Regions from separate parts of the Bacillus sp. EB106-07-01-XG149 genome, predicted to be linked through region 1. Evidence: riboswitches for the same ligand, from Rfam matches in the RefSeq annotation. Region 1 holds a riboswitch; the other holds the start of a gene.

Region 1 (15,889 bases):
TGTAGTTATCTTTTAATTCTTTATCAGTGATTGTTTTCTCGATAGCTTTTTCTTGAGCTAATTGAGCACGCACACCAGTTTTTAAAGTTTCTTCTTTAATACCTTGTTGTTTTAATAGTGTATCGAATTGATCACCGTATTGTTTTTTCATTTCATCGAACTTTTTGTCTACTTCTTTGTCTTCAACTTTGTAGTTTTTAATAAGTACTTTTTCCATAACCATGTTGTTTAGTACTTGTTTACCAGCTTGTGTCTTCATTTGATTGTAGAACTCGTCTTTTGTAATGTCACCAGCTTTAGATGTAACGATTTTGTCTGATGATGATCCTGTTCCACATGCTGATAATGCGATTACACTTGTTGCGGCTAAGGCAAGCATAGCTTTCTTCATTCGATAAACACTCCTACTATTATGTATTTTTAATTTATCCTACACCAATGAATTTTGGTTCATAAGAGCCCGATTAAGTCTCACTGATACTTTTGCTTTTTTCGTTGGTAAAGCGCGCTTAACAGGGCTTACCGAGGCTGAGGATAAAGTTAAGATGCGTGTCATTTATTTCATAGTATAAGCAATATGTACAAAATTTAATATATCATATTTCGACTCGATTTCATATTGATAAAGAAAATTTAACCAGTACGTGTCAGATTTTGAAGGTGTAGCCTATTGGGCGCATGCCGCATATACAGAAAAGAGGAGGGGATGGGGATGAATTCTCAACTTATTTTATTACTTGTACTGTTTATTTTATTGGTTATAGTAGGTATAATTTGCTTATAGAGGAAAAAAGTGAGGAAGGGGCTTCCTTCCTCACTTTCCATGAAATATAATTTCTATATAACTAGAAATTAATAAAATTGTTATACATACATTAATAACCCGAAAGACACTGGGTTGGCGGCTCGCAGCTATTTGTTTTCGTTCACACAGTGTATGTGTCATGAAATTCGTGTAAAATATAACAAGAAGTGCGAATGCGACAAAAACAACTGTTATAAGTGTCATGAGGCGAGACCTCCTTTTGGTAAAATACATATACTTTATATATTGTATCATACGATATTTTGTTCGTGTTATAAAATTCAGAAATAGAAGACTTTGTGTTAGAAAGAGAGGGAGAAAATGGACGTTGTTAGAAGATTAGAACAAGCTGAATACTACGTAGACCTACTATTTAAAATGATTGATGAAGAAAAGTGTCCATTTTATTCTTTGATCATAAAGAAAAAAGCTCGTAAAAAAGATATTGAACGTATACTAAATCTTTGTGAAATATTGAACGAGCAATATGTAGTGGAGAAAGCAGAAGGGCTTCTTTTGTTCGATGCGCTGTTAGATCAATTTGAAAAAGCGCTTCCACATCAGCTCGAAGTACACGAAACTGCGGAAGCGCTAGCAAAACAAGGTTTATTTAAGCCGCTTATGAATGAATTCTTAAGCATGATTGCGAAACAATAAATAGATTACTTCTTAACTAACTTCTGATCGGATTCCGTAAAATTCTCCTCAATATTCTCTAATGATTTCTCAAAAATATCGATGAAGTCTTGTCCGTAAATGTTGCGCAAGATAGCGATAAGTTCGATATTTTCTGGGAACTTACCATAGAAATTACGAAGTGCAAGAGCCCCATTGAATACAGAGTTATTTTCAGGATCATACTCCTCCATTAAGCGAAGTAGTAATTCTTCCCCTTTGTCTGTAATCTCAATGTACGTATTTCGTTTATCATCTTCTTTTTTCGAGAACACAAGATAGCCGCGTTCTTCTAGCTTTTTCGAGAAGTTAAACGCCGTTGATACGTGCATAACTCCAAACTTAGCAATCTCAGAAATAGAAGCCCCTTTTAAATGATAAGCGATTGACAAAATATGATGCTCATTAATGTTTAAATCGTAAGGCTTAATCCACTGTTGCCAATCTTTCTCTACACATTTCCATAACGCTTTCGATAATTGAGCAATGCGTTGGCTGAAAATCATCGCTTCTTTTACCGAGTAATCTTTTTCTCCACTTTTCATTTACTCACCCACTTTAACATTCTTTTTCATTACTATCTATTATGCCAGTAAAGTAAAAATTAATAAAGTCTTTTTGTGAGAATTGTGAAAATTTTTCGGAAAAATGACATTCTATACAAATTATGCATAAGCATGGAAGCGTTTTATGAGTCGTGAATACATGTGTTGTCCTTACATGTTAAGTGATAACATATATTGTAAATGCATAAAAACACGGCATATCTGTGTGATATGCCGTGTTAAGGTCAATTTATATAAAAAATATTTGTTATATGCAAAAAACTAAGCAGGAATTTGTTTACGCTTTTTCCGGAACAGCTTCTTGTAGTTTCTCAATTGATTTTTGAATGTCCAAAATTTCTTGCTCAATATGTCGTTTGTTTTGAGAAATATCTTGCTTCCAGTTAGAAAGCGTGTCTTGCATATCTTCTTTTAATTCTTGAAACACTTCTTTACCTTCCGAAGCAGTTTCAACGATTTGACGTTTTAATAATTTTGTATCAGCTGTAATATCAGCTAAAGTCTTTTTAATATCAGTTCCTTTTTCTTTCAGCTTACCGCGCATAGCTTTACCAGAAGAAGGAGTAGAGAAAAGAACGGCTAATCCAGCAACTGCCCCGCCGCAAATGACACCTGTAATAAAGGATTTAGCTTTTGACATAAAAGGAAACCTCCTTATTTTTTGTTCGTATTCATGATGTGAAAAAATATGCATATCTTTAAGACAAGGGAAAGAAAAGTGTGCAATGCACATTCCCTGGCATCTTGAATGGAGAAACAAGCCATGCAATATGTAATCACTTTAGGAAAGTGGCTTGTTATGTATTACTTCTTATTATAGTGTCATTATTTCACACTATTTGCAATTGTACTTGCGATGTTTTGTAAATTTTCCATTGTGTATTCATTTTGATGTGATTTCCAAACAGCACCGAAACCATCGTTTTCACCGTAGCGTGGAATTAAATGAAGGTGGAAGTGGAACACAGTTTGTCCAGCTTTTTCACCGTTATTGTTAAGTAGGTTAAAGCCAACTGGATTAAACTCTGCTTTAATCGCATTTGCGATTTTCGGAACGACAGAAAAAATGTGTGATGCGATTTCTGGCGTTAACGCAAAAATGTCTTGTTTGTGAACTTTTGGAATAACAAGAGTATGTCCTTTTGTTACTTGACTAATATCTAAAAATGCAAGCACATGTTCATCTTCGTATACTTTTGAGCAAGGGATTTGCCCGTCAATAATTTTACAAAAAATACAATTGTCCGCTGTATGGTTCATTGATCTCATCCTTTCAAGTAGCCTTAGCCGTATTTTACCATAATTATATAAGAGAACAAACACGAAAAACAGGAAGCTGACTCAGCTTCCTGTTTTCTGAAGAGGGATTGAAAAAGCATTATCGTAATTTACGTTTCGCAGACACCTCATTTATTTAAGAAATGCACGGTAAATCGGCTAAAGTTTCTGCCGTAGACACCCCATTTTCAAGTGAAATGAATTGCAATCTTTATAAAAGGAAATTGTTTATTTTTTAAAACAGTATATGCTCTTTCGGAGACACCCCGTTTCTAAAATGAAACAAATGATCTGGTTATGTGTAAATTTCTTTGTCCAACATGGACACCCCATTTCATGATGACTTCACTATGTTGTTGTACTCATCAATTGGTGGTCGCTTTTTCAATGTGTTCCTTCTTCACTAATTATGATGTCCGCTTTCGTAAAAATATATGCGAACAAATTTAAATTTTTTTTGAGGGCATCGATACTATGTAGTACAGCGTTATTTTTGGTAAGATGAATATAGAATGAATACTAATGAAGAAAGTGGTGTCGTATGAGCGAGTTATTGCGTGTAGAAAATGTTACAGGAGGATATACGAAACGACCTGTACTAAAAGATGTTTCGTTCTCTGTGAATAAAGGCGAACTTGTCGGCTTAATCGGTTTAAATGGAGCCGGGAAGAGTACGACGATTAAACATATTATCGGTTTAATGGAACCGAAAAAAGGAACTGTCACAATTAATGGGAAAACAATTCGTGATGATATGACAGCGTACCGTTCTAGTTTTTCGTTCATCCCAGAAACACCAGTATTATATGACGAGCTAACGCTAGAAGAACATTTGAAGTTAACAGCGATGGCGTACGGTGTCGAGGAAAAACAATATGAAGAACGTGTAGGGCAACTATTACAAGAATTTCGCATGAAAAATCGTTTAAAATGGTTTCCATCTCATTTCTCAAAAGGGATGAAACAAAAAGTAATGATTATGAGTGCGTTTTTAGTGGAACCATCTCTTTATATTGTGGACGAACCTTTCGTTGGGCTTGATCCGTTAGCGATTCAATCACTTCTTCAAATGATGGATCAAATGAAAAAGAGCGGTGCAGGAATCTTAATGAGTACACATATTTTAGCGACGGCAGAGCGTTATTGTGATTCATTTATTATTTTGCATCAAGGCGAAGTAAGAGCGAAAGGAACATTATCTGAACTGCAATCACAGTTTAATATGCCAGGTGCAACGTTAGATGATATTTATATTGCATTAACGAAGGAAGAAGATTATGAATAGCACAGCATTATGGAAAGAACGATTTCGTCACTTTCTAAAAGAAGTTCGTACATATAGTAAATACGTATTTAATGATCATTTGAAATTTATTTTCGTATTCATCATCGGCGCAGGTGCGTATTATTACCAGCAATGGTTACAAACGTTAACCTCTTCGTTTCCGACAGCGCTCGTTATGGCAGTGTTGCTTGGACTCGTATTAACGGCCGGATCTATTCAAACGTTATTAAAAGAAGCGGATCTCGTTTACTTGCTGCCAGTTGAAGAAAAGTTAAAACCGTACTTTACAAAGGCATTTCTCTTTACGTTTATGATTCAGTTATACATAATCGCAATCGTAGCGGCAGCGCTTGCCCCGTTATACTTCCAGCAAATGAAGCAAACAGGAGCGGCTTACATATGGATTGTACTTGCGTTTGTCATTGTAAAAGCGTGGAACTTATTCGTCGCGTGGGAAAAATCATTTTTAACAGATCAAAATATACAAAGAGCTGATTGGTTCATTCGTTTTATTTTAAACGGTTTATTTGTGTACTTCCTTGTAGAGCGTACTTCCGTTATTTTTGTTGGCGGAATCATCCTTCTCATGGTGTTATACCTTGTAGTACTGCATCAAATGGTGAAGGGAAAGCCGCTAAACTGGGAGTACTTAATTTCTGAAGAAGGTAAGAAGATGATGATGTTGTACCGCATCGCGAATATGTTCGTTGATGTACCTGCATTAAAAGAAAGAGTAGCACGTAGAAAATGGCTTGATTTCATTCTTTCAATGATTGGTGAGAAGCGTACATATTTATACTTATATACGAGAACGTTTTTACGATCTAGTAACTATTTCGGCTTATATGTGCGTTTGCTCGCTCTTGGCGGAGTTATTTTGTACTTCATTCCGTTTTTATATGGACGATTTATCGTAAGCCTTATTTTCCTATACTTAATCGGTTATCAGTTATTAACTTTATGGAAACATCACCGCATGAAGATTTGGCTTGATTTGTATCCGGTAGGGGGAGAAGAGAAGAAGAAAGATTTTCTTGTCTTATTAAATGCGATCCTTATTACCGGCAGCGTTGTATTTACAGTTATATTCGCCCTTGCGACGAAAGATTTCATGATGACGGGAATTTTACTAGTCGTAAGCATAATATTTAGTATCGGTTTCGTTTATCAATACGGGGCGAAACGTATTGAGCGTTTAAATTGAAGGGAATGAACCTATGATTACATACGAAGAGAAGGTTATAAAAGAATTGGAGCAGTGGAAAGCTACATTCATGAAAGATTCTTCTATGATGACGCGGTTCTCTAAGAAAGTGCAGACGAAAGTACAACAGCTTATTCCGGCGAAAGTGCAAAAAGTATTAACGGAAACGATTCGGATGATGGTGCAAACAATTAGTGCCGGATCAAACTTTATAAAGCCGAAATTAAAAGAGACGAACTGGTCATTGCAAAGAAGAGACGACGAAGTACGTAAAAAAATGGATGAGTACAAAAAAATAGCAGCGGCAGAAGGAGCAGGGACGGGAGCTGGCGGTATTCTCCTTGGCCTTGCTGATTTTCCGCTTTTACTCGGCATTAAAATTAAATTTTTATTCGATGCCGCAACATTGTACGGATTTGATACGAGTAACAAAGAGGAGCGCCTTTTTATCCTTCACGTTTTTCAACTTGCCTTTTCAAGTGACGATCACCGAAAAGAAATATGGAAAGCAATCGAAACGTGGGATACAGAAGAAGAAAATCATATGGACTGGGAAAAGTTCCAAACAGAGTACCGAGACTATATCGATTTAGCAAAAATGCTTCAGCTCGTACCAATAATCGGTGCCCCGGTTGGCGCATATGCGAACTATCAATTACTGCAAAGACTCGGAGAAGTGACGATGAATTGTTATCGTATGCGACTACTTAATAGAAATTAAAAAGAAAGCATCCTAAATGTGTAATTTAGGATGCTTTTTTTAGAAGTTAATGCCGATATAGCTAACTCCGGCAATAATCAATACGATGAAGAGTACAACGATGAATGGAAATCCGCTTTTACCACCTTGTCCAGCATCACCGCCGCCAGTGCCACCACTACCACCTTTACCGCCAAGTCCCATAGGAATATCCTCCTTATTGTTATATGTTGCTTTTACTTTATACTTTTCTGCATTTACCAATAAATTCCTCCTGAAGCGCTAACTAACTTGCAAATCATTTCGTTTCATTTTATAATTTACTTACCGACCGGTAAGTAAAAATAAGTGAGGTACAGTATGACAAAGAATTTACAAACATCGCAAAACATTGTCGAGGCATCATTTAAACTCATGGCAGAGCACGGTATTGAGAAGATGAGCCTTTCCATGATTGCGAAAGAGGTAGGTATTTCAAAACCGGCTATTTATTATCATTTTTCTTCTAAAGAAGCGTTAGTTGATTTTTTATTTGAAGAGATTTTTTCTGGTTATCATTTCGTTAGTTATTTCGATAAAGAAAAATATACGAAAGAAAAATTTGCAGAAAAGTTAATTGCCGATGGTTTACATATGCTCTCTGAGTATGAAGGTCAAGAAGGAATATTACGTGTTATAAATGAATTTATCGTAACTGCATCGCGAAATGAAAAGTATCAGAAACGCTTATTTGAAATACAAGAAGATTTCTTAAATGGTTTCCACGATTTATTGAAGAAAGGTGTAGAACTTGACGTTGTTTCACAACATGCAACGGAAGAAAATGCTCATACGTTAGCGCTTGTGATCGATAATATGAGTAATTACATGCTGATGGGATTCCAGTTAAAGTATAAAGAAATTTGGATTCAAAATGTGAAAAACGTAATGAAGGAGGAATAAAAGTGAAAATGCAAAAAAACTGGTGGCTCGGTTTTCTTGGGTTCATTGGAGTGTATAAAATTCCAGGCATGATAGAAGCTTTTCAAGCGGATGGAAGTTGGATGAAGCTAATCGGTTTCATTTGGCTACTTTGGTTCGGATATTTTATTCCTGAGAAGAAAGAAGATTAAATTTCAATTTTATGTAAAGTTATGTAAAATATAGATTGAGAGTATTCATATATTAGATTACTAGATTTGGAGTGGTTACATGGATCCATTGAAAAATGAAATTCACCCTGACATGGTCAAGGTGTGGAAAGTTCGTGCTGTAATTGAAGAAGGGATCGGTATTCTTGTCATTTTAGCTTACCTTTTACTCATGATAAAGTTTGATTGGTGGGCATGGATTTTGTACGTGTTAATTGGGTTAACGGTTGCACTAGCGCCATTGGAGTACTTCGTATTCCCGAAACTTCGTCAGCGTTATTATAGCTATCAACTAAATGAAGAAGAACTTGAAATTCAGCATGGTCTTTTCGTCGTAAAGCGCGTATTAGTACCGATGATTCGTGTGCAGCACGTGACAATTGAACAAGGACCGATTATGAGAAAATATGGTTTAGCAGAATTACATATTTCTACAGCGGCAACTTCTCACAGCATCCCAGGCTTAACGATGTATGAAGCAGAAATGTTGAAAACGAAAATCGCAGAATTAGCGAAAGTGAGTGATGAGGATGTATAAGAGGCAGCATCCAATCACGATGTTATTAGAATTAAAAATAACAGACTTTATACCACTCATTATTTTCATGTTTAGCTTAAACGGAAAATTCCCGTTTTGGTATTTAATTCCTGCTGCATTCGGTTTACTTACCGTTTTTTCAGCATTTGAAAAATGGTATTACACAATATATTGGGTTGAAAATAACGTATTGCATGTGAAACAAGGGCTCTTTGTGAAGAAGGAGAGCTATTTAAATAAAGAACGTGTTCAAACGATTAACACAAGTTCTAACGTGTTATATCAAATGCTTGGCTTAAAGAAAATTCAGATTGAAACAGCTGGCGGAGGCGATGATGCAGAAGTTAGCTTAGCTGGTATTACAGTAGAAGAGGCAACAGAGCTTATTGCAATGCTAAATGAGCCAACTCCAGAAGTGAAAGCAGAAGATACATCAGAAAAAGTAGTCGAAAAAGAAATCGTTACAGAAGAAAAACAAGCGACAGAATACAAATTAACTTGGAAAGAAATTTTATTAGCATCTGTTACATCTGGTCAGTTTGGACTATTATTCTCATTAATCTTTTTCGTGTATCATCAAGTAGATGAGTACATTCCGAAATGGATAGAGAATGGCGTAAAGTCGTATGTAATGGAACATGATATATATGGCTGGATTTTCATGATAGTCATTTTGATCGTCCTTTCGTGGATCATATCGACAATTGGTTACGCGTTAAAACATGGAGATTTCACAGTGAATCGAAGAAATGATGAAGTCCGCATTTCGCAAGGATTACTTGAGAAAAAAGAACTCGTCCTAAAGTTACATCGTATTCAAGGTATTACGATAAAAGAAAGTATTTTACGTCAGCCATTCGGTTATTGTGCTGTGCAAGTAGAAGTCATTCAAAGTAAAGGACTGGGTGACGAGAAAGAAAAAGTTACACTGCATCCTATCATTCGAAAAGATCGCGTACAACAGTTACTTGCACATTTACAATTACCATACGAACTGAATACAAACATTATTTCATTACCAAAAGCAGCATTACGTCGTTACTTAATTGATAGTTTTATATTCTTCGCAATGCTAGCAATCCCGCTTATTGGAATAAGTATATACTCTGAAAAGCACTTCATCATGTGGGCATTAATTCCGCTCGCGATTCTCATCTTTACACTTGGATACGCAACATTTAAAACGAATGGTTACAGTGTAAACGGAGAGCAAATTACGCTTGTATATCGCAGCATCGGAAAATATACAGGACTTGTTAGAAGAAGACACATCCAATCAATGGAAAAGACACAATCATATTTCCAGCGCCGTGCAAATTTATGTACGTATAAGTTCTCTAACGCATCATCGAATTACAAATTAGAGCATACGAGAGTAGAAGATGCGAAGAGAATGCAGGATTGGTATAAGAAGAGATTAAGTGAAGATTAACTTGAAAAAGCTTGCCTATTATGAAAGGCAGGCTTTTTTTGTTATAGGAAAATGAGGGGCTTAATCCATATATTAGTACAGCTACAGCGCACATATATCGAAAAAGTAGTATACTTCTATTTCAGGGAAATCTGTGGGATTTTTCATATAAATGGTATACTAATATAGAAAAAGTATTAGGAGGCTATATATGATAAGTCAGTTAAAAAGAGCAGCACTTGATGCATTAAAAGGAAAATGGGGGTTAGCGGTAGGGGCAACCTTATTAGTCGGAATCCTTATTGGAGCTGTTGAAATGCTAACCACAGGTATTTTCTCAATGTTTTGGGGTTGGGAAGAAGCAAATGAGTCACTTACAGTAACTATTATTGCAATGTTTATTATCGGTCCGTTAACAGTGGGTGCTTCTTATTTTGTTTTAAATGTAATTCGTGGGACTAATGCTCGTATCGGTCATATATTTAGATGGTTTAACGATGGAAGTAAGTTTATGAAATCGTTTTTAACATATTTACTAATGAATGTGTACTTGATTCTATGGACATTACTTCTTATTATTCCAGGTATTATTAAATCATTTTCTTATTCTATGACATATTTTATTTTGAATGATCATCCAGAATATACAGCGAATCAAGCGATTACTGAAAGTCGTCGTATGATGAATGGACATAAAATGGATTACTTTTTACTATGCTTAAGCTTCTTAGGTTGGTTCATTTTAAGTATTCTTACTTTAGGAATCGGTTTCTTATGGTTAGTACCTTATTTCTACACGACATCAGCTGCATTTTATGAAGAGATTTCAAAAGAATATTATAAAAAAGAAGACACTACTTTCTAATAACCACCTATCCCCTAAAGAATATAGGGCATAGATAGTTTAGATGTTCTGTTTAGGGGAGGCACTTTAGGATAAGTTATAGGTTTTTATATAGAAATTCCGCCCTCTATGTTTTAGCATAGAGGGCTATTTTTTTATGTGAAAATAATGAATAATATATGTGGAAGGAAAAGCGAGGTGAATGAGAGTCAGCATAATTTGGAACTAGTGTATACTGTAAAACGTTCACAATGATAGAAAAAACCAGTAAGCATATTAAATAACTAATAGAAAATTTTTTCAATGGAATCATCCTTATAAAATTCCACTTTATTTTTATGAAAATATAAACCTCTTTAAATTACAGATTATATATATAAGGATAATTAATTTTTATACATTTCGTGTTTATGGATATATTTTCAATGAATATAAAAGTATAGATGTATAGTCAACTTTGAGTGTTTAATGTTATCATATTGAATGATATGGAAATTTTTAATAGAAGAAGCAACGAAAAATTCAAAGGTAATGGAGCCTTTGTTGTATAAAGAAAATATTTATTGTTACTCAGCAATATTAAAAATAAGATACGCATTTATATAAATTTAGTAGAAATGGGGGGGTTAAAAAGGAATGAGTATAAGTATAACAAGGCAAAAGATTTTAGCAGCCGCTTCTCAAATTGTGCAATGTAAAGGGGTTGCTAAGTTAACTTTAGAAGCGGTAGCAAAAGAGGCGGGGATAAGTAAAGGTGGATTGTTGTATCACTTTTCAACTAAAGAAGCTTTAATAGAGGGCATGATACTCAAAGGGACGGAGGAGTATCAAGACGCTATTCACAATAAAGTTGCGGAAGACTTAGAGAAGAAAGGAAGGTGGGTACGTTCTTTTGTAGAGGAAAGATTAAGTAATGAGAGAAGAGTAGAAGAGCTGGGGAGTAGTATGATGGCAGCATTAATGCTAAAACCTGAATTACTTGAACCGTTACAACAATCATTTCAGCAACTGCAAAATAAAATAGAAAATGATGAGATAGATTCAGTTTGTGCCACAATTATTAGATTAGCGGCAGATGGATTATGGTATTCGGAATATTTAGGGGTTGGAAGACTAAGCCCTGAATTAAGAGAAAAAGTGATTCAAGCTCTTATTTATAATTCATATAAATAGAATATACGAACTATATAATGTAAAATAATTCACCATTGCTTATTTAATGCACTGGTGAATTATTTTTTTTATTAGAAAAATAGAACAATTTTACAGAGTATTGAATTATAACCGTCCAGACGGTATAGTAATATTTGGTTTAAGAGGAAAATGAAACAAAAAAAGAATAAAAAATATTTTTAGCACACTATTCGAAAGGATAGGCCGCAAAGCTTAGAGTCTACGGTAATACATATTGGTTACTAAGATCGTCTGGTTGCACATTTTTGATGCAACCGGACGGTCTTTTTTTTGTTATATAAATATAAAAAATAGGAGGGGATTATGCAAATGAAAAGTACTAAAAGGCATATTTCGATGGTTTCATTAGTTTTTCTAGTATTATTTTCAGTACTAAATGTGTGGGCTCCAGTTATTCAAGCCGCTGTGATAAAAAATCCAGTGGACGAGATTAATATCTCCCGTACTGATGGTACAACGTCTGAACCATATCAAGCCTCAGATGGTATGAAAGTAGAAGTGAAGTGGTCAGCTAAAGAAAAAATAAAAAGTGGAGATCAATTCACAATTGATATGCCAAAAGAATTCAGAAAAGATCTTATGAATATGAGTTTTCCTTTAAAAGATGCTGAAGGAAAAACAGTTGGTACATGTGAGATGAAAAAGGGTCTATTGACATGTACTATGGGTGATTACGTAGAAGGAAAGAATAACATTAAAGGTTCTTTATTCGTAGAATTTTATTTTGGTCTAGAAGCATATGATGGTATTAAAAAAATCCCATTAGAATTTAACGTTGATGGTCAAATCGTAAATAAAGAAGTAAGTGTAAATAATACGACAGAGAGACCGAAGCCACAGCCCAATACAGATAATCTATTGAAATGGGGTTCTTATAATCAGGAAGACCCTTCAATTGCAGACTGGACGGTATATGTAAATGCAACTGGAACAGAAATGCAAGATCTTAAATTAACAGACACATTAGGACCTGGGCATGAATTAATTACAAATAGTTTAGTATTAGAAGAGGCTGTATTTGAAGATGGCTATGCACCAACAAATGTTAAGCCAGCAGATTTATCTAAAATTAAAATTAATGCAATGAAAACTGGATTTACAATTGAATTTCCAGACAGCTCAAAAGGTTATATTTTAAGATATAAAACAAAGATTACTAATCCTGCTGCAAAGCCTCATAAAAATACAGTGAAATTAGAAGGTAAAAATATTGTAACTGAAGAAAAAGTGGGAGAAGTATTCGTAAGTGGTGGGGGAGGAACCGGTTCAGGTGACGATAATCCACCTAGCATTGAAAAAAATATAGTAGATGAGAATGGTAAGCTTGTAGAGAATCAGCAGTTAACACAAATGGATCAAGCTATTCAATACCAAGTTGGTACACATATACCGAAAAATTCACCTAATTATACGTCAATGGTAATTAGTGATGATTTAGAAGATGTTTTAGAAGTATTAGAGGCAAAAGTATATGATCAAAATGGTCAAGATATTACTTCTAAAGGAACGTTAAATATAGATAAACAAAGAAGTGAAGTAACATTTGCGTTTGGTGAGAATTTTGACTATAAGTCATATGAAGACCAGGTAATTAACCTCAGCATTAAGGCGAAAATTAAAGCTAATGCAGATTTATCTTCTTACGTAGATAAGAAGATTCCTAATAAAGCGGAATTACATTTTGATGATAAAACATTAACATCGAAAGAAGTAATTGTTACGCCGCCTGAAGCTCCAAAAGAAGGTACAGTATCGATTCATAAAATAGATGCTGAGAATCCGAACAAAGGGTTGAAAGGTGCTGAATTTGAAGTTCGAAATAGTGCAAATGAAGTTGTTGCAAAACTGATAACGGACGAAAACGGCTTTTCAATACCTCAAACTTTAGCTCCTGGGACGTATAAAATTTATGAAACAGTAGCACCAGAAGGATATCAAAAATTAACAATTCCAGTAGAGGTTACGCTTCAAGCTGGTGAAACAAAAGCCATTGAAGTCAAAAATACTTTGCAAAAGGGTCAAATCGAATTAAAGAAAATTGATTCGGAAAATGGTGAAAAACCATTAGCAAATGCAGAGTTTGATATAGTAAAAGACAGTGTAGTAGTTGAGCATATTGTTACAGATAAAGATGGTAAGGCAATCTCTAAACCGTTAGCGCCAGGGAAATATATTTTAAAAGAAACGAAAGCGCCTGAAGGATACCAATTAAAAGAAACAGAGTTCGAAGTAAATGTAACAGGGGACGGCATATTCCCAATAACAGTAAAAAATGCAATGACAGACAAAGGTAATGTAGAAATTACAAAGGTGGACAAAGAAAACGGTTCAGTATTAGCGGGTGTCGAATTTGAAGTTCAAGATGAGAAAGGTGAAGTAGTAAAAAAAGTAACGACGGATAAAGAAGGAATGGCAAACGTTTCAGATCTTTCAGTAGGAAAGTACAAATTAGTAGAGACGAAAAGCTTACTAGGTTACAAGAAACTAACAGAGCCAGTATCGTTTGAAATTACAAAAGGTATGACGAAAGTCCTATCATTGAAAGTAGAGAATGAACAGTTAGATAAAGGTTCAGTAGAAATTACAAAAATAGATAAAGACAGCCAGAAAGTATTAAAAGGCGTAGTTTTCGAAGTACGAGATGAAAAAGATAAAGTAGTAAAAGAAGTAACAACAGATAAAGAAGGAAAAGCGAACGTTTCAGATCTTTCAGTAGGAAAGTACAAATTAGTAGAGACGAAAAGCTTACCAGGTTATAAGAAACTAAAAGAACCAGTATCATTTGAAATTACAAAAGGTATGAAGAAAGTCCTATCATTGAAAGTAGAGAATGAACAGTTAGATAAAGGTTCAATAGAAATTACAAAAGTAGATAAAGACAGCCAGAAAGTATTAAAAGGTGTAGTCTTCGAAGTACAAGATGAAAAAGATAAAGTAGTAAAAGAAGTAACAACAGATAAAGATGGAAAAGCAACAATTTCAGATTTATCAGTAGGAAAGTACAAATTAGTAGAAAAAGAAAGCTTACCAGGATATAAGAAATTAATAGAGCCAGTATTGTTTGAAATTACAAAAGGCATGACCGAGATCTTATCATTAAAAATAGAAAATGAAATGGTAGATACGGGGAATGTAGAGATAACAAAGATAGACAAAGATAATAAAGCACTGCTAGCGGGAGTAACGTTCGTTGTCCAAGATGAAAAAGGTAACGAAGTTAAAAAAGTAACGACAGATAAAGAAGGAAAAGCAAATGTTGCAGATTTACCTGTAGGCAAGTATGAATTAGTAGAGATAGAAAGTTTACCAGGTTATAAAAAGCTAGAAAAACCAGTATCATTTGAAATTACAAAGGGCATGACCAAGATACTATCATTAAAAGTAGAAAATGAAATGATGGATACTGGAAATGTAGAGATAATAAAAATAGATAAAGATAGTAAAGCACCATTAAAAGATGTTGTATTTGAAGTACGTGATTCAAAAGGAAAAGTAGTAAGAAAAGTAACAACAGATAAAGAAGGAAAAGCAAACGTTTCAGATTTATCTATTGGAAAGTATGAGTTGGTGGAAGTAGGAACACCAGTAGGATACAAACCACTTGAAAAGCCAATTTCATTCGAAATTGAAAAGGGCAGAGTAACAGCATTAAAGCTAACAGTCGAAAATGAATTAGTAGATACAGGAAATGTAGAAATTACAAAAGTAGACAAAGAAAATAAAGATGCTTTAGCTGATGCAGTATTTGATATTCAAGATGAAGCAGGACAAGTAGTCGCTAAAATAACGACAGATAAAAAAGGACAAGCACAAGTCACTAATTTATCAGTTGGAACATATAAGCTAGTAGAAGTGAAAGCACCAAAAGGATATAAGCAATTAGTAGATCCGATTGCTTTCCAAATTGAAAAAGGTATGACAAAATCTCTTGCTTTAACAGTAGAAAATGAAATGTTAGACAAGGGTAACGTAGAAATTACAAAAGTAGATAAAGACAGTCAAAAAGCATTAGCAGGCGTAGTCTTCGAAGTACAAGATGAACAAGGAAAAGTAGTAACGACAGTAACAACAGATAAAGAAGGAAAAGCAACAATTGCAGATTTATCTGTAGGAAAATACAAATTAGTAGAGAAAGAAAGCTTACCAGGTTACAAACAATTAACAGAACCAGTATCATTTGAAATCAAAAAAGGTATGACGAAAGTTTTATCACTAAAAGTAGAGAACGAACTGTTAGATAAAGGAACAGTAGAGATTAC
Region 2 (15,889 bases), on a different contig from region 1:
AAATTAAAGGGGTAGACGTCGGTGCTGGAAATGGCAATGTCGTAAGTATTGCAAGGCAGGCAGCGGATGAATTAAATACAGTAGCGGTGATTACTGGAAAAGAAGATGTTGTTACAGATGGAGAGCGAGCGATTCTTATTCGAAATGGTCACTCTATTTTAACGAAGGTTACGGGAACTGGTTGTTTACTAACTTCTGTAATAGGAGCATTTGTAGCAGTAGAAAAGGATTATGTAAAGGCAGCAGTAGCGGCATTAACGTTTTATGGTGTAGCTGCGGAACTGGCAGCTGTTAAGACAGTGGAAAAGGGACCTGGTAGTTTCCAAATTGAATTTTTAAATCAGTTAGCAAATACAACTTCAGATGATATTGAGAAGTATGGGAAGATTGAGCTTATATAGTAAGGAGGGGAACTAGATGTCGCGTATTACAAAGGCTGAAATGTCTAGATTATTATCAGTATATTTTATTATGGGAAGTAACAATTGTGCGAAGGAGCCACTACAAGTATTGAGAGATGCACTTGAAGGCGGTATAACAATTTTTCAATTTCGTGAAAAGGGGGGAGGCGCTTTAACGGGAGAGAAACGTATTTGTTTCGCGAAAGAAATACAAGCAGTCTGTAAGGAGTACGGTGTACCATTCATCGTAAATGATGATGTGGAACTAGCTCTCGAGTTAGATGCAGATGGCGTGCATGTTGGACAAGATGATGAAGGAATTACTTCTGTTCGTGAAAAAATGGGAGATAAAATTGTTGGTGTATCTACCCATACAATTGAAGAAGCACGCTGGGCAATTGAAAACGGAGCTGATTATTTAGGTGTTGGCCCTATTTTCCCAACGAGTACGAAAAAAGATACGAAAGCAGTGCAAGGAACGAAAGGTTTAGCTCATTTTAGAGAACAAGAAATTATAATACCAATCGTTGGGATTGGTGGGATTACAATTGAAAATACCGCTTCGGTTATAGAAGCCGGTGCGGACGGTGTTTCTGTTATTTCCGCGATTAGTTTAGCTGAATCTCCGTATGAAAGTACGAAGAAGCTAGTAGAGGAAGTAAATAGGAGTTTGTAGGAAAAGGGAACTTCACAAAAATAGTAAAAAACATAATGGACGGTTAAAAATATTTAAACAAACGTTTGATTAAAAAAGCACAAACCCTTTAAAATTGTAGGTTTGTGCTTTTTCTTTAAAACATAATTGATATTAAGAGCATTCCAATTCCGATAGAAGTGAATGTTGCGATTAGGCCTGGAATCATAAAGCTATGATTTAAAACATATTTACCAATGCCTGTTGTACCAGTGCGATCAAAGTTAATGGCAGCAACGATCGTTCCATAGTTTGGAATGAAGAAATATCCATTTACTGCAGGGAACATTGCGATTAGTAGTGCTGGTGGAATACCGAGTGATAATCCAAGAGGCATTAAAGCACGTACTGTTGCTGCTTGGCTATATAGTAAAATAGATAGAATGAATAATGCGATGGCAAATAGCCATGGTGCACTTGTTACTAGGTGCTGAATTGATCCTTGAATCATATTTAAGTTTCCGTTAAAGAAAGTATCTCCCATCCAAGCGATACCGAAAATAGCAACAACTGCTGTTGCCCCCGCTTTAAAGACGTTACCAGACACGATGCTTTCTACATTTGGTTTGCAGAAAATAATAATAAGAGCTGCGATAGTTAACATAACCATTTCAATTGTGTTTGGCATGGAAAGACGAACTAACTTCCCGTCAACCACCCATCCTGGACGAAGTGCTTCAAATGAACCGAGAAGTACGACAAGGAAAGTTCCTACTAAGAAAAGGATAACGGATAGTTTAGCGCCTTTTAAACCAACAAATTCTTTCTTCTCTTCAATTTTAGGAATCATTCCTTCTTTTAAACGTTTCAAGTATTCAGGGTCTTCATTTAATTCTTTCCCCATTTTGCTAGCAACAAATGCAGCTACCATACAAGCGATGAAGGTAGAAGGAATACTTACTTTTAAAATATCTAATAAAGTGATTTTATAGTCAGCTAGCATTGCTAAAAGTGCAACTGTCGCAGCTGATATAGGGCTAGCTGTAATTGCTTGTTGGGAAGCGATTACGGCAATTGACATTGGTCGTTCCGGTCTAATCCCAGATTCGCGAGAGACTTCTGCGATAACAGGAAGTACAGAATAAGCAACGTGACCAGTTCCTGCGCACAGTGTAAATAAATAAGTAACAATTGGAGCAAAGAATGTAATGCGCTTTGGATTTTTTCGCAATGCTTTCTCAGCCAGATGAACAAGGTAGTCCATTCCTCCAGCAGCTTGCAGTGCACCGGCAGCTGTAATTACTGCTAAAATCATAAGCATTACATCAATAGGAGGAGCTGTAGGTTGTAAGTGGAAGACGAAAACAAGTATTGCCATACCAACGCCACCCATTACTCCTAGCCCAACTCCGCCTAGGCGTGCGCCAATAAAAATGCAGAGTAGTAACGTAAGAAATTGTAGCCAAAACATGATAAACTACCTCCGAAATTCATTAGTTAAGATATATTTGAATAATTTAATTTGAACGAAAATTAAAACAAATACTCAAAATAATCCTTGTGTTATATACATTTTTTATTATATAACACAAGAAATGTAACATTCACGAACTTTGTTAAATTATTTCGAAAAAATAATGCATTGAAACTTTACATTTGCATCTCTAAATAGGTAGACATTTTAATTTTTATGTTGTAATCTTTGATAGAGAATAATTTAATTCTCATAGAACTCCCATATCGTTCAACTCGTTCAGCGAGAAAGGCAAACTGATGGAAACATTAGGACGCAAAACTACAGGAGCTAAGGCCGAAAGGTTATGCTAGCCAGTTACCGGACGGATAGGGTTGGTCTTGACCAATGCTCTTTTCATTGGTCTTTTTTTTGTTTATAAAAAAATGAGAACCGTTATCGTTTATTAATAAGGTGTATATTTTAATAGCGTTACTTTATAGTAAGTTAATTAAGAAAGGTGATGTTAATGAGAAAATATTGGCATAAGCTATCATTTCTTCAAAAAAATGTATTGTTAACTGTGTTAGTTATTTTGACGCTTGTTGGTACTATGGGAGCGTTAAGTTTTAACATGTTTCAAAATAGTATGATGTCTATATTTGAAAGGCATTCTTTTGAAACAGGAGATACGGTATTACATAAATTAGACGAACAAATAGTGAGAGATGTTACAAAAGACCCAGTGGCACAAAGAGAAAAGAGAGAGAAGTTAACAGAGAAATTAGATGAAGCAACGGAAGAATTGAATAGTGTTGGACAAACGTATATTGTTGGAGCAAAAGAAAATGAAAAAGGTGAGCTACAAATCATTGATTTGTCTACAGGTTTAGCAAATGTTGTTGAAGTAAGGCCGGGAGAATATTATAAACAACCAGATCTTTGGATGAAAGCATATGATAAAGTAATGAGCACGAAAAAAGCAAACATGACAGTAGTATATGAAGATCTATTAGGGTCATGGGTAACGATATTAGAGCCAATTAAAGATGGAGACGGAAATATTGTGGCAATTGTTGCAGCCGATGTAGATGCTTCGATTGTTCCTATTACAAAGGAAAAATTCATTATACAAGGTTTAATGTTTATTTGTATTTCTGTTTTAATTGCAACTGTTATTCAATTCTTAATTGTGCGTAACGCACTTGCTCCATTGCGAGATTTACGTGAAGGATTACGCAAAGTCGGTGAAGGTGATTTAAGTATTAAGTTAGAGGAAAGACCAGATGATATTGGTATTATTAATTCGTATTTTAATAATACCATCGAGAAGTTTAAAGGAATTGTAGATAAAGTGAAGCAGACAGCAGAACAGGTTTCCTCATCTTCACAAGAATTGTCAGTGAGTACGAAAGAGAATAGTATGGCGGTTCAAGAAATTGTAAGTTCTATGGTTGAGTTAAGAGCTAGCGCTCAGTCACAAGAAACGTCAGTACCACAGTATTTAGGTATTGTATATGAAATGGAAGATAAGATGGAAGAGATAAAAAATGCTGCAGAACAAATGGCGAAAGAGTCTGAAGGTATGGAGCATCATTCAGTAAAAGGAAATGGTGTTATTGAAAAGACGATGAATCAAATGATTATAATACAAAATGCAGTACAAGATTTATCTTCTATTATGTATTCTTTGGAAACAAAATCAAAAGAAATTAGTGATATAGTAACTGTAATTACAGGTATTTCAAATCAAACTAATTCGTTAGCGTTACATGCTTCTATTGAAGCTTCACGTGCTGAAGCAACCGGAAAGGGATTTGCTGTTGTTGCTGATGAAGTGAGTAAATTAGCAGAGCAGACGGAAGCATCAGCAAAAGATATAGCAAAATTAATAGGGGAAACACAAGCTGAAACGAAAGAAGCTATTGTTTCAATACAAAAAGCTTCAAAAGAAGTAGAATCTGGAATTGAATTTGTTCAAAGTAGTGGTGCTTTCTTTGAAAAAAATTCAAAATCAGCACAATCTGTTACAAATCAAGTTAGAGCTGTTTTTAGCAATTCAAGTGATATATTGCAAAATAGCCAAAATATTGTTCGTGTCGTAAATGAACTATCACATATCGCAAATATGTATGCGAATAGTAGTAGTAATATTGAAACGAGTATGAAAGAACAGGAAATGTCTGTACAAGATATTGCCGAATTAGCGAGTTCTTTAAGATGGCTTTCACAGGAGTTACAAGAGTTAATTGGGGAATTTAAAAGTTAAATGAAATGATTATACATGCTTTTGTTTGTTCAATAAAATAAATCATGCTACAATGAAAACGAATTAAGGACCGGGGAGCCAATTGGCTGAGAGGATGTAAATAAACATCGACCCTCCACCTGATCTGGATAATGCCAGCGTAGGGAGTTACTTAAAGTGATGTAGCATATGTTATTCTATAATAACTTGCATACAAGGCTTTCCTACGCAGTAGGAAAGCCTTTTCTTGTTTTAAAATTTTAATTTTATAAGGGGGATTTTACTATGTCACAACAAGTTACAATGTCATTTTCAGTAGTACCACAAGCAAAAACAAAAGATGTATATTCTGTTGTTGATAAAGCAATTGAAGTTGTACAACAATCGGGAGTTCGTTATGAAGTAGGAGCAATGGAAACAACGCTGGAAGGAGAATTAGATGTACTTCTTGATGTCATTAAACGTGCGCAACAAGCTTGTGTAGATGCTGGAGCAGAAGAAGTGATTACTTCTATTAAAATCCATTATCGTCCAAGCACTGGTGTAACGATAGATGAAAAGGTTTGGAAGTACCGTGATGAATATGCAAAACCAGAAGCAATCTAAAATAATTACAACAATTTGGCTTATCCTTCTCATAGCGATATGGGAAGGATCTGTTTCATTATTTAAAATTGAACCGTGGATTTTACCGAAGCCTTCTGCCATTGTTCAAGAATTAATTGGAATGAAAGATTTACTATTACCGAATACGATGCAAACACTGCAAGAGGTTTTAATTGGACTATTCTTTGCAATTTTAATTGGGACAAGTATTGCAATTATTATGGACGTTATCCCTTTATTTCGTATTTTAATAAATCCGTTGCTTGTTATTTCGCAAACAATTCCAATCGTTGTACTTGCACCGTTATTTATTATTTGGTTTGGATATGGAATGCTACCGAAAGTAATGGTAGTAATACTCGTTTGTTTCTTCCCGATTGCGCTTAGCATTTTAGAAGGTTTTCAAACAGTAGATAAAAATATGTTGAAGTTGTTGCAAACGATGAAGGCAACGAAATGGCAAGTTTACCAGAAAGTAAAGTTTCCAGCAGTGCTTCCATACTTTTTCTCAGGTTTAAAAATTGCAGTTACATATAGCGTAATGGGAGCGATTATTGGGGAATGGCTCGGTGCCAGTGAAGGATTAGGAGTTATGCTTACGAGAGCTACAAAATCCTTTTTAACAGCCCGAGTATTTGGTGTGGCAGCAATTATTGTTATGGTGACACTATGTCTGTATTTTATCGTGGAGTTTATGGCAAGAATAACAGCACCATGGATATATAGAAAGGACGGCAGGAAATGAAAAAAGGTTTAAAAGTTATGTTGGCTGCCTTATTAGCAGTAGGTGTGGCTGGATGTAATCCGGCGAAGAAAGAAGAAAGTGCAAGTAAAGATCAAAAAGTAAAAGTAGTATTAGATTGGTTTCCAAATACGAATCATACTGGCTTATATGTAGCGCAAACGAAAGATTATTATAAAAAGCAAGGCTTAGATGTAGAAATTATTCAGCCTGGTGATAATGTGACAGCGGAGCAAATGATAGCTTCCGGAAAAGCTGACTTCGCAATAAGCGCACAAGAAAATGTAACGTTGGCTCGTGTAGAAGGTATTCCTGTTGTATCTGTCGGAGCGATTATTCAGCATAACACTTCAGCTTTTGCATCGCTTAAGAAAGATAACATGACTTCACCGAAAGATTTTGAAGGTAAACGTTACGGAGGCTGGGGAGGACCAGCAGAAGAAGCAACGCTGAAGACAATCATGGAGAAGCATCAAGCTGATTTTAATAAAGTTGAAAAAATCATCTTAGGACAAACAGATTTCTTTAAATCAATCGGTCGTGATGCAGACTTTGAATGGATATATTACGGATGGGATGGAATTGAAGCGAAGCGCCAAGGAAAAGAGTTAAATACGATTATGGTGAAAGACTTAGACCCAGCGCTTGATTTCTATAGCCCTGTTATTATTACGAGTGAAAAACATACGAAGCAAGATAAAGACTTTGTGAAAAAGTTTATGAGTGCAACGACAGAAGGTTATAATTTTGCAATTAAAGAACCGAAAGAAGCTGCTGATATTTTAATTAAAGCAGTTCCAGATGTGAATAAAGAATTAGTACAAGAAAGTCAAAAATGGTTAAGTACGAAGTATCAAGATGATGCAAAAGCGTGGGGAGTACAGAAGGAAGAAGTTTGGACGAATTACATGAATTTCTTATATGATAACAAAGTTATTAAGAAGAAAATTGATGTGAAAGATGCCTTTACAAATGAGTTCCTTCCAAGTGAAAAATGAGTGGATTACAAATAAAAGAGATTGTAAAAGCTTTTGATGGAAAGAATGTATTGGCAAATATTAGTGCTTCTATACGAGAGGGAGAGTTCGTTTCCTTTGTAGGACCGAGTGGTTGCGGGAAAAGCACATTATTAAATATGATTGCAAATGTTGAAAGCCCAACAAGTGGGAATGTAACGTATAAGGATAGGCACGTACAAGAGCAAGATGTTGTAAGTTATATGCCGCAACAAGATTTATTATTACCTTGGCGATCAGCTTTGCAAAATATAGTTCTTCCATTGGAAATCGAAGGGAAACCGAAAAAACAAAGGCTGACAGAGGGAATGGAAGCATTAAAGCAATTTGAACTAGATGAATATGCAGACCATTATCCAGATGAATTGTCTGGTGGTATGCGTCAAAGAATTAGTTTTTTGCGCACATATTTATGTGAAAAGCCAATTATGCTACTTGATGAGCCTTTTGGAAAATTAGATGCCTTTACAAAAATGGAAGTACATAGCTGGCTTTTAAACTCTTGGCACCAAGAGAAGCAAACAATCGTTATGGTTACACACGACCTAGATGAGGCAATCTTGCTTTCAGATCGCGTATTTATTTTATCTCAAAGACCAGCCTCAATAGTTGGTGAGGTACAAGTGAAATTACCTAGACCGAGAACGATGGATATGTTAACATCACTTGAGTTAAAGAAGGATAAGGAAGAAATTCTGAGAGTATTAGCTCCTTATATGAAAAAATAGAAAAAGTCTTTTAACAGTTTTTGGTATAATTACTGTTAAGAGGCTTTTTTATATAGGGGGAGAAAGATGAAATCTATAGAGAAAATAGTTGATTCATTAACGCCGGACAATCTTGAAGAAGGAAAGTCCTTATTAAAAAATCATATTTTATTAATGAAGTATGGTATGGAACATCATGAATTAAAAGAAGAAGAGATGTCAGAAGTTTTAAAGTGGGTTCAAGGCCGGAATCAATTGAGAGAAGATGTTCCAGAATTACGCGATTTACATTTAATTAAAAAGTTTCAAGTGGTATTAGATGAATTTATTCATTCTATAATTTCAAATGGTTATGTGGAAGATGCGGTAGAAGTTTTAGAGAGTGTATTAAAAAGTATGGGAGCAGTCGCTCATATTGTAAAAATTATGTTTGTTGGCAAAAGAAAAGTTAATAGAAATTCTTTAGAAATGGTAGAAGAGTTAAAACGAGAGTGCTACAACTTAATGGAACAGCGTGCTGCTGTCGGGTTGCATGCTCAAATCTTTCATGTTTTAGGTTTTGTTCATTCCATTCAGTTTGATTTAGAAGAAAGGTCGCAGGAACATGGACGAACTGTAATAGGCCTTTTAACGGATTTTAAGACGAAGGAATTGAAATCTGTACAACAATTTCAAAACGAAGAACATATTCCAGAAGTGAAAAATATGGTTAGTAAAGAGTATGGGGTAGAACTACAAAGAAGAATTTATATTTGGAAATCGTTAACGCTCATCTTTACAAGTCCATATGCATTAGAAAAGATGTATAAAGAAATTTACGCAGAAAATGAAAAAGCGGAGAAGGAACAAAAGAAAAAATAGAGAATAGAATATAACAGAGTAGTTTATACTCTTAATATAACAAATGTTAAAGGAGTGAAAGGATAAAATGACTTTATCAACTGTTCTTCAAATGGTTTTAGCTTGATGCGGGAGAAGTCTGCCCATTTTTAACGATTAAGCTAAATTGAAGACAGCAGGTAAAGAACCTTAATCCTTTTTTACTATAATATGTAATGGGTAAGGTGTATTCACCTTACCCATTTTTTATATATACAATTAAATAAGGCTTTATACTGTTGCTCTCTCTATTTAGCTTATGAACTATAAGTAGAGGAGAGAAAAAAATGAGTATATTAACAGTAGAAAATGTAAGTCATTCGTATGGTGAGAAAACCATTTTATATAATGCGTGTTTTCGACTATTAAAGGGCGAGCATGTTGGGTTAGTTGGGAAAAATGGAATTGGAAAATCAACATTGTTAAGGATTTTAACAGGAGAACTTATACATGATGACGGAAACATTGAATGGTTTCCACATGTGAAGATAGGTTTTTTACAGCAGCATATGGATTTACAAGAAGGAATAACAATTGAGGGATACTTACAAAGTGCATTTTCTAATTTGTATGCGGTTGAATGTGAAATGTTAAAAATTGCTGAAGAAATGAATGGAGCAGGAGAAATAGAACGACTGTTAGTAAAGTATGGAGAATTACAAACTATATTGGAAAGTTCTAATTTCTATCAAATTCATACAGAAATTGAAGAAGTAGCAATCGGTTTAGGTTTATTTGAAATCGGGCTTAAAAAGGATGTTTCACAGTTAAGTGGAGGACAGCGAACAAAGTTATTACTTGGGAAGCTCCTTTTAGAAAAAGCTGATGTTTTATTGCTAGATGAGCCAACAAACTATTTAGATACAGCCCATATAGAATGGTTGCAATCGTATTTGAGACTGTATGAAAAAGCTTATGTGATCATTTCACATAACGAAGTATTTTTGAACAGTATTACAAATGTTATTTATCATCTAGAAGAACGGAAAGTGAAGCGGTACGTAGGAAGTTATGAAAAATTTGTGCAAAGTTATCAATTGCAAAGGAAACAATTACAATCGGCGCATGCGAAACAACAAAAAGAAATTGCTCAGTTAGAAACATTTATTCAAAAAAATAAAATTCGAAAAGCGAAACAGGCCAAAAGTCGAGAGAAAGTATTGGAGAAAATGCAAAGGATTGAAAAGGTTAATCATGTACCTCGATCCCGTTTTGATTTCAATGTTTATGAGGAGCCAGTTAGTCGCATATTACAGGCTGAAAAACTAAGGATAGGATATAGTTCTCCGTTATGTCCAGAATTGAATTTGCAAGTGAAAAAAGGAGAAAAGATAGCGATTGTTGGTCATAATGGAATTGGAAAAACGACAATGTTAAAAACGTTATTAGGTCAAATAAAGCCGCTAAGCGGTTCAATTTCTGTTGGAGAACGAGTAAATCCTGCTTATTTTGCGCAGGAAGAGTTTGCTTTAGAAACAACACCATTAGAAAAAGTTTGGGCAGAACGACCAGATATGACAAAGAAAGAAGTACGCCAAGCATTAGCAAAGTGTGGATTGAAAGAAGAACATGTATTAAAACCTATTCGTTTATTAAGCGGCGGGGAACAAACGAAAGTACGTTTATGTGAACTTATCGTAACGAAAAGCAATGTTTTAATTTTAGATGAACCGACTAATCATTTGGATATAGAAACAAAGAAATCTTTGCAGGAAGGATTACAACAATATAAAGGAACAGTTTTACTTGTCTCACATGAGCCGTCTTTCTATGAAGCATGGATAACAAAAGTATGGAATATAGAAGAATGGGATGCTGAACGATATGAATAAAGAAAAGGCATTAGCTTGTATAAGCTAATGCCTTTTCTTTGTGATTAACATGATTTTCGAGAACTCTTACATGAGAATTGTATGAAGAAGCACTCTTATGGTGCGCTTATAAGCGTGCTTTTTCTTATGTTATGTTTATATTTAGATGCCTTTCCCTAACAGGCGACTATCTTTCTTTATATATATAGATAGTTTGAAATGGAATAAAAATAATTCCTATATGTAAAGGATAATGTGATTAGTATAGGAAGACAATAGAACTTAAAGGAAATTCATGTAAAATTCAGATGAACTTCACATGAACTTCATATTAGAAACTAAATATGATTATAATAGGTTATTGTAATATCGATTTGTGATTTTTCATAAAATTAAAAGTTTGAATTTAGGATAGAGCACTCAAACCTAAATTCAAACTTTAGTGAAATAATTAATGGAGGTTACGCTTAGTTTTCGCTAATGGATGCATTTACAAGTTCGGCGGGAGTGCCTGTTCCTGCTCCTCCGATTGTAATCGATCCACCAGGAAGAATTTCACCATTCCATCCTGCATTCGTAATTACGTAATGATTATTTATTTTACTACTAATTTTAGAATCCCAAACTTGTGTTAAATTGCCGTTATAATCAAATTCTAATTTCCAGTTTTTAATAGGGGTCGTTCCGCTATTTTTAATTACAATCGAGAAGTTGTAACCACTTCCCCAATTTGAAGTGACTGAAAAGGTAGCATTGCTATTTCCACCAGGAGGTGTTGTGTTAGCTTCATCTGTTTTTACAAGAATGGAAGTAGGCTGTGATTTATTCCCAGCAGCATCCTTTGCTAATACTGAAAAGGTGTATTCTGTATTAGGTTTTAAGTTTTTAATTGTAATACTATTTGTTGTTGTACTCCATTTCTCTTCTCCGGCAGTAATTTCATACTCATTAACTCCTACGTTATCAGTAGATGCAATCCAGTTTAATTGAACTAAGTTTGAATTTTTATTTGTAACAGCAATATTTTTTACGTTTGTTGGTGGTTCAGTATCTTTTTGAGTAATAGGTCCACCAAGTAATTCTTTTACTAGCGTATCAAGTAATTTTGGCCCACTACAACTATATTTTGGACTTGTACGGCAATCCCCGCTTATTTCCCAAAACAGTGCGCCACTTAAACCCTTTGTCTTTATATAGTCTGTTTTATATTTCATAGATTCGTTGTCATCATAGCTAATAAACGTGCCTGTAGTCGCATTATATAAATAAGGTACTTTCGCTACATCGTTCCAGTGGCGAACAAAACCATTTTTATTAACATAATTAGCTGCTAAATCACCATAATCGTACACACCTGTGTCACCGGTAGAATAATCATCCCAAGTACCTTTAGAAGCGAGCTTTCCGTCACTACCTGGTTTACAAGGTTGGTATTGCCCATTATTTTCTTTTCCGCAACTTTTCCATCCACGTCCGTAAAAAGGTACACCTAATACGAGTTTATCCGCTGGAACCCCTTCATTTGTATAAATGTCTATCGCACCATCTACGTAAAATTTCGTATCCGCCGCTGGGTCATTTGGATCTTTGTATAGTGCTGCATTATGGTTAGAAGTAGCTTCCCAGCCACCGTGGAAATCATATGTCATAATATTAATCCAATCCAGTATTTGAGAGGTTTTCTTTAGCTCTGTATGATCCGCATAACGTTGGCTTGCACCTGACGCGATTGTTAGTAAATATTGTTTCCCATCTTCTGCAGTAGCTTTCGTTAATGCATTTCGAACATCTTGAAGGAGTAGGGTGAAGTTTTGTTTATCTTCAGGACGATAACTACCACCAGGAATCGTTTCAACACCCGGGTATTCCCAGTCTAAATCAACGCCGTCAAATCCATATTCGCGAAGAAAAGCTACTGTAGATTCAGCGAATACTTTTCTTGTTTTTTCATCAGCGGCCATATCAGAAAAACGGTTAGACCAAGTCCAGCCACCAACGGAAATAATTGTTTTTAAGTGAGGATACTTAGCTTTTAATCGTTTCAGTTCTCCGAAATTTCCACAACGGGCGTATTTATCACAATCTTCCCAAGTAGTACCTGATCCCGGATAAGATTTTGTGACATCAGCCCATGGTTCACCGAGTACGAGAGTGCCATTAGGAACCTCTTTATTTTGCAGTGGTACACCAGACTCTTTACAGTTCCACGTTTGTTTATTTGGATTATCGGGGTGAGTAGAAGGGTTTCCATGTTTTCCATTCCAGCAAATATCAGCGAAAGCATAGTTTAAATGAGTTAGCTTTGATGCATCAATGTCTGCAACTTGATAATTACGTCCGTAAATGCCCCATGAAGGAAAATACCCAACAATTTTTTGACCTTGCTTTGGTGAATCTGCTAATGCAACATTTGGAGTAATAAAGTTTGTGAGAAAAAGAGGTAAGAAGAGTAGTAGAGATAGTAATAGCAGTGTGAATTTTTTTGAGCTCATAGTCATTTCTCCTTTCAAAATAAAAGATATATTTAAAGGCATGCGCCAATAAACCAAAGTGAATCTAGACGTATGAAACGTCTAGATAAAGTGAAACTTTAATCAGTGGGGGGGGCTTCATCCCCCACTGATTATTAGTTGAACCAATCGGACTTTTATGGGCAGTTGATCCCCCACCTAACTTCTTTGCTTTCGCTAAATTTTGAGGTGGGGGTCTTACTGCCCATTAAAGCGGGATAAAAATGATAAGACATCACGAAGTCTATACAAGGGAGCTGGGGGTGATTAAATCGTAGCAAATGTAAGATTTAGTGTAAACGCTTTATTTGATTCGGAAAGATTTTCTCAATATGAAATGGCTCTAACACAGACTACACATGAAAATAAAATATTGATTAGGGAGGAAAAGGCTCCTTGTAATTAAATTTGAGAAAAAATTGTATAAAGTCAATTTGTAAAAGCGTAGCAAGATGAGAAAATATCATGTAAAATAATAGTAAAAATATGTAAAGGAGCGAATGGTGTGGATGTCTTTTTGAACATTGCTGAAGAAAAAATTCGACAAGCAATACGGAATGGAGACCTTGATCATATTCCGGGAAAAGGAAAACCACTACAATTAGAAGACCTTTCAATGGTACCTCCAGAACTTAGAATGAGTTACAAAATCTTAAAAAATGCGGGTATGATTCCACCAGAAATGGAACTACAAAAAGATATATTAAAAATAGAAGACTTAATTGCGTGCTGTTATGATGAAGTAGAGAAAAAAGAATTACAAGAAGAGTTAACAGCAAAAACGCTGCGTTTTCAGCAGGTAATGGAAAAGAGAAAGATTAAAGATAATTCAGCTTTTCGTATGTATCAGGATAAAGTGAAACTTTAATCAGTGGGGAGGTTCATCCTCCACTGATTATTAGTTGAACCAATCGGGCATTTACGGGCAGTTGACCTCTCACCTAACTTCTTTGCCTCAGCTGGATTTTGAGGTGAGAGTCTTACTGCCCCGTTATGCGGGGTAAAGTATTTCTTAAATTACGCTAAGAGGGATAAGATGAATACATTTGAAACGATAGAAGAATTAGCGACATATATTGAAGGACAACAATTAGTACTGCTGTTTATTAAAACGGAAAATTGTGGTGTTTGTGATGTTATGCTAAGAAAAGTAAATTGCGTATTAGAGAATTATGATTACGTAGAGAAAGTAGAAATATTACTACAAGGCATGCAAGAGATCGCGGGGCGATATGCAGTATTTACAGGACCAACAGTTTTATTATTTTATAATGGAAAAGAGATCCTTCGTGAATCACGCTTTATTTCACTTGAAAATCTAGAAAGAACCATTCAATTATTCGAAGATTAAGGGAGGTTTTTATATGGAATTTATTATTGTCATACTATTATTTGTTGTAGTTGGAACAATTGTAACAGCAGTTCGATCGAACAAAAAGAAGGTAAATCTTACGAAACAAAATAACATTCATAATTCATCTAACAACTCATCACCATTATTTTTCTTTGCTGGATCTGATAATGATAGCTCGCATGGAGGTTCACATGATTGTGGAGGATCTTTCGGTGGAGATAGCGGAGGCAGCTGCGATGGTGGCGGAGGTGGCGGTGATTGATGAAAATGCGCCTTATATAGGCGTATTTCTTTTTAAACAAACGTTTGATTAGTTGGCTTACATATGCATAACAACAGTTAAACAAACGTTTGATTAATATTTTTAACGTACTAAGGGGAATAGAAATGAAAAGGGAACCGAAAGTGAAAAATAAGGGGAAAGTAGTGTTATTTTTATTAGCTGCAGGAGGCGTATTTCTTATTAAATTAGGATTTAAAATTGGAATAATACATATGATTCGAACGTGGTTTGAAAGTACGTTTTCTTAAATAAGGAATATAGCCTCTTGTAATAGAGGTTTTTAATTTGTTATTATTAGACTGAACGGTCGGTTTAAAGAGGTGTAAATATGAGAAGAAGTGCAGAAGAGATAAAGAAAGAAATTGCATATAAAGCAGAAAGTCTGTTTTCACAGAAGGGCTATGCAGCTACATCTATGGAAGAGATTTGTGAAATTACAGAGCGAAGTAAAGGAAGCATTTATTATCACTTTAAAAGTAAAGAAGAATTATTTTTATTTGTAGTAAAACAGCATACGTATGATTGGCTTGAAAAATGGAATGAAAAAGAGAAGTTGTATAGTACGAATACTGAAAAACTATATGGCCTCGCGGAATATCATGTCGAGGACATACAGCAACCAATTTCAAATGCAATAGAGGAATTCTCTATGAGCCAAGTTGTAAGTAAAGAGATTTTGGATGAACTATTGGCTTTAACTAGAGAATCATATGTTATGTTTGAGAAACTAATTGGAGCAGGCATACAGTCTGGAGAGTTTCGTGAAGATAATACGCGCGATCTTATGTATATTGTGAATGGATTATTATCAGGGCTTGGAGTACTTTACTACGAGTTAGATTATAAAGAACTGCAACGTATTTATAAAAAGGCAATAGATGTATTGTTAAAAGGAATGGCAGCTGAATAATAGGTCAGTTGCTTTTCTTACAAAATAAATTAGACCGAACGGTCGGTTTATGAAAGGGGAATGAAAATGAACGCTTTATTTAAAAACCGAGCATTTATGCTCGTTATGGCATCTGATATTTTACAACAATTTGCAATTTGGATTAGAAATATGGCTCTTTTATATTTCATAATGGAGCGAACGAATAATGATCCAGTTTCAGTTTCGTTGTTATCGGTTATGGAATATGCACCTATTTTTATTTTCTCGTTTATCGGTGGTGCACTAGCTGATCGCTGGAATCCGAAAAGAACGATGGTTGCTGGAGACGCATTAAGCGTACTGTCTATTATAGG

Evidence for each region. Region 1 has a riboswitch for cyclic di-GMP ahead of AC3WTA_RS12975 (SpaA isopeptide-forming pilin-related protein). Riboswitches for the same ligand answer to the same signal wherever they lie in the genome.
Region 2: linked by a shared signal. The riboswitch ahead of AC3WTA_RS26155 (methyl-accepting chemotaxis protein) and the one ahead of AC3WTA_RS12975 (SpaA isopeptide-forming pilin-related protein) in region 1 are both predicted to bind cyclic di-GMP.

What each region holds. Positions count from the first base shown of each region.
Region 1 covers NZ_JBYTDP010000003.1:120,136-136,024, forward strand. Annotated here, with positions in the region: gene prsA (peptidylprolyl isomerase PrsA) at 1-391, opposite strand, end outside; gene AC3WTA_RS12895 (hypothetical protein) at 671-784, shown strand; gene AC3WTA_RS12900 (hypothetical protein) at 815-1,009, opposite strand; gene AC3WTA_RS12905 (DUF1878 family protein) at 1,127-1,462, shown strand; gene AC3WTA_RS12910 (HTH-type transcriptional regulator Hpr) at 1,468-2,025, opposite strand; gene AC3WTA_RS12915 (YtxH domain-containing protein) at 2,324-2,686, opposite strand; gene AC3WTA_RS12920 (HIT family protein) at 2,872-3,306, opposite strand; gene ecsA (ABC transporter ATP-binding protein EcsA) at 3,866-4,609, shown strand; gene ecsB (ABC transporter permease EcsB) at 4,602-5,813, shown strand; gene ecsC (ecs operon protein EcsC) at 5,827-6,534, shown strand; gene AC3WTA_RS12940 (YjcZ family sporulation protein) at 6,574-6,717, opposite strand; gene AC3WTA_RS12945 (TetR/AcrR family transcriptional regulator) at 6,874-7,455, shown strand; gene AC3WTA_RS12950 (hypothetical protein) at 7,458-7,625, shown strand; gene AC3WTA_RS12955 (PH domain-containing protein) at 7,705-8,181, shown strand; gene AC3WTA_RS12960 (PH domain-containing protein) at 8,174-9,613, shown strand; gene AC3WTA_RS12965 (DUF975 family protein) at 9,804-10,457, shown strand; gene AC3WTA_RS12970 (TetR/AcrR family transcriptional regulator) at 11,073-11,609, shown strand; cyclic di-GMP riboswitch class I at 11,781-11,873, shown strand; partial or broken gene AC3WTA_RS12975 (SpaA isopeptide-forming pilin-related protein) at 11,934-15,889, shown strand, end outside.
Region 2 covers NZ_JBYTDP010000010.1:87,636-103,524, reverse strand. Annotated here, with positions in the region: gene thiM (hydroxyethylthiazole kinase) at 1-401, shown strand, start outside; gene thiE (thiamine phosphate synthase) at 418-1,077, shown strand; gene AC3WTA_RS26160 (anaerobic C4-dicarboxylate transporter family protein) at 1,193-2,506, opposite strand; cyclic di-GMP riboswitch class I at 2,790-2,874, shown strand; gene AC3WTA_RS26155 (methyl-accepting chemotaxis protein) at 3,018-4,757, shown strand; TPP riboswitch at 4,819-4,920, shown strand; gene AC3WTA_RS26150 (MTH1187 family thiamine-binding protein) at 5,022-5,342, shown strand; gene AC3WTA_RS26145 (ABC transporter permease) at 5,314-6,087, shown strand; gene AC3WTA_RS26140 (ABC transporter substrate-binding protein) at 6,084-7,082, shown strand; gene AC3WTA_RS26135 (ABC transporter ATP-binding protein) at 7,079-7,828, shown strand; gene AC3WTA_RS26130 (hypothetical protein) at 7,895-8,668, shown strand; gene AC3WTA_RS26125 (ABC-F family ATP-binding cassette domain-containing protein) at 8,974-10,518, shown strand; gene AC3WTA_RS26120 (glycosyl hydrolase family 18 protein) at 10,965-12,989, opposite strand; gene AC3WTA_RS26115 (DnaJ family domain-containing protein) at 13,513-13,875, shown strand; gene AC3WTA_RS26110 (thioredoxin family protein) at 14,044-14,358, shown strand; gene AC3WTA_RS26105 (hypothetical protein) at 14,372-14,623, shown strand; gene AC3WTA_RS26100 (hypothetical protein) at 14,749-14,892, shown strand; gene AC3WTA_RS26095 (TetR/AcrR family transcriptional regulator) at 14,973-15,554, shown strand; gene AC3WTA_RS26090 (MFS transporter) at 15,621-15,889, shown strand, end outside.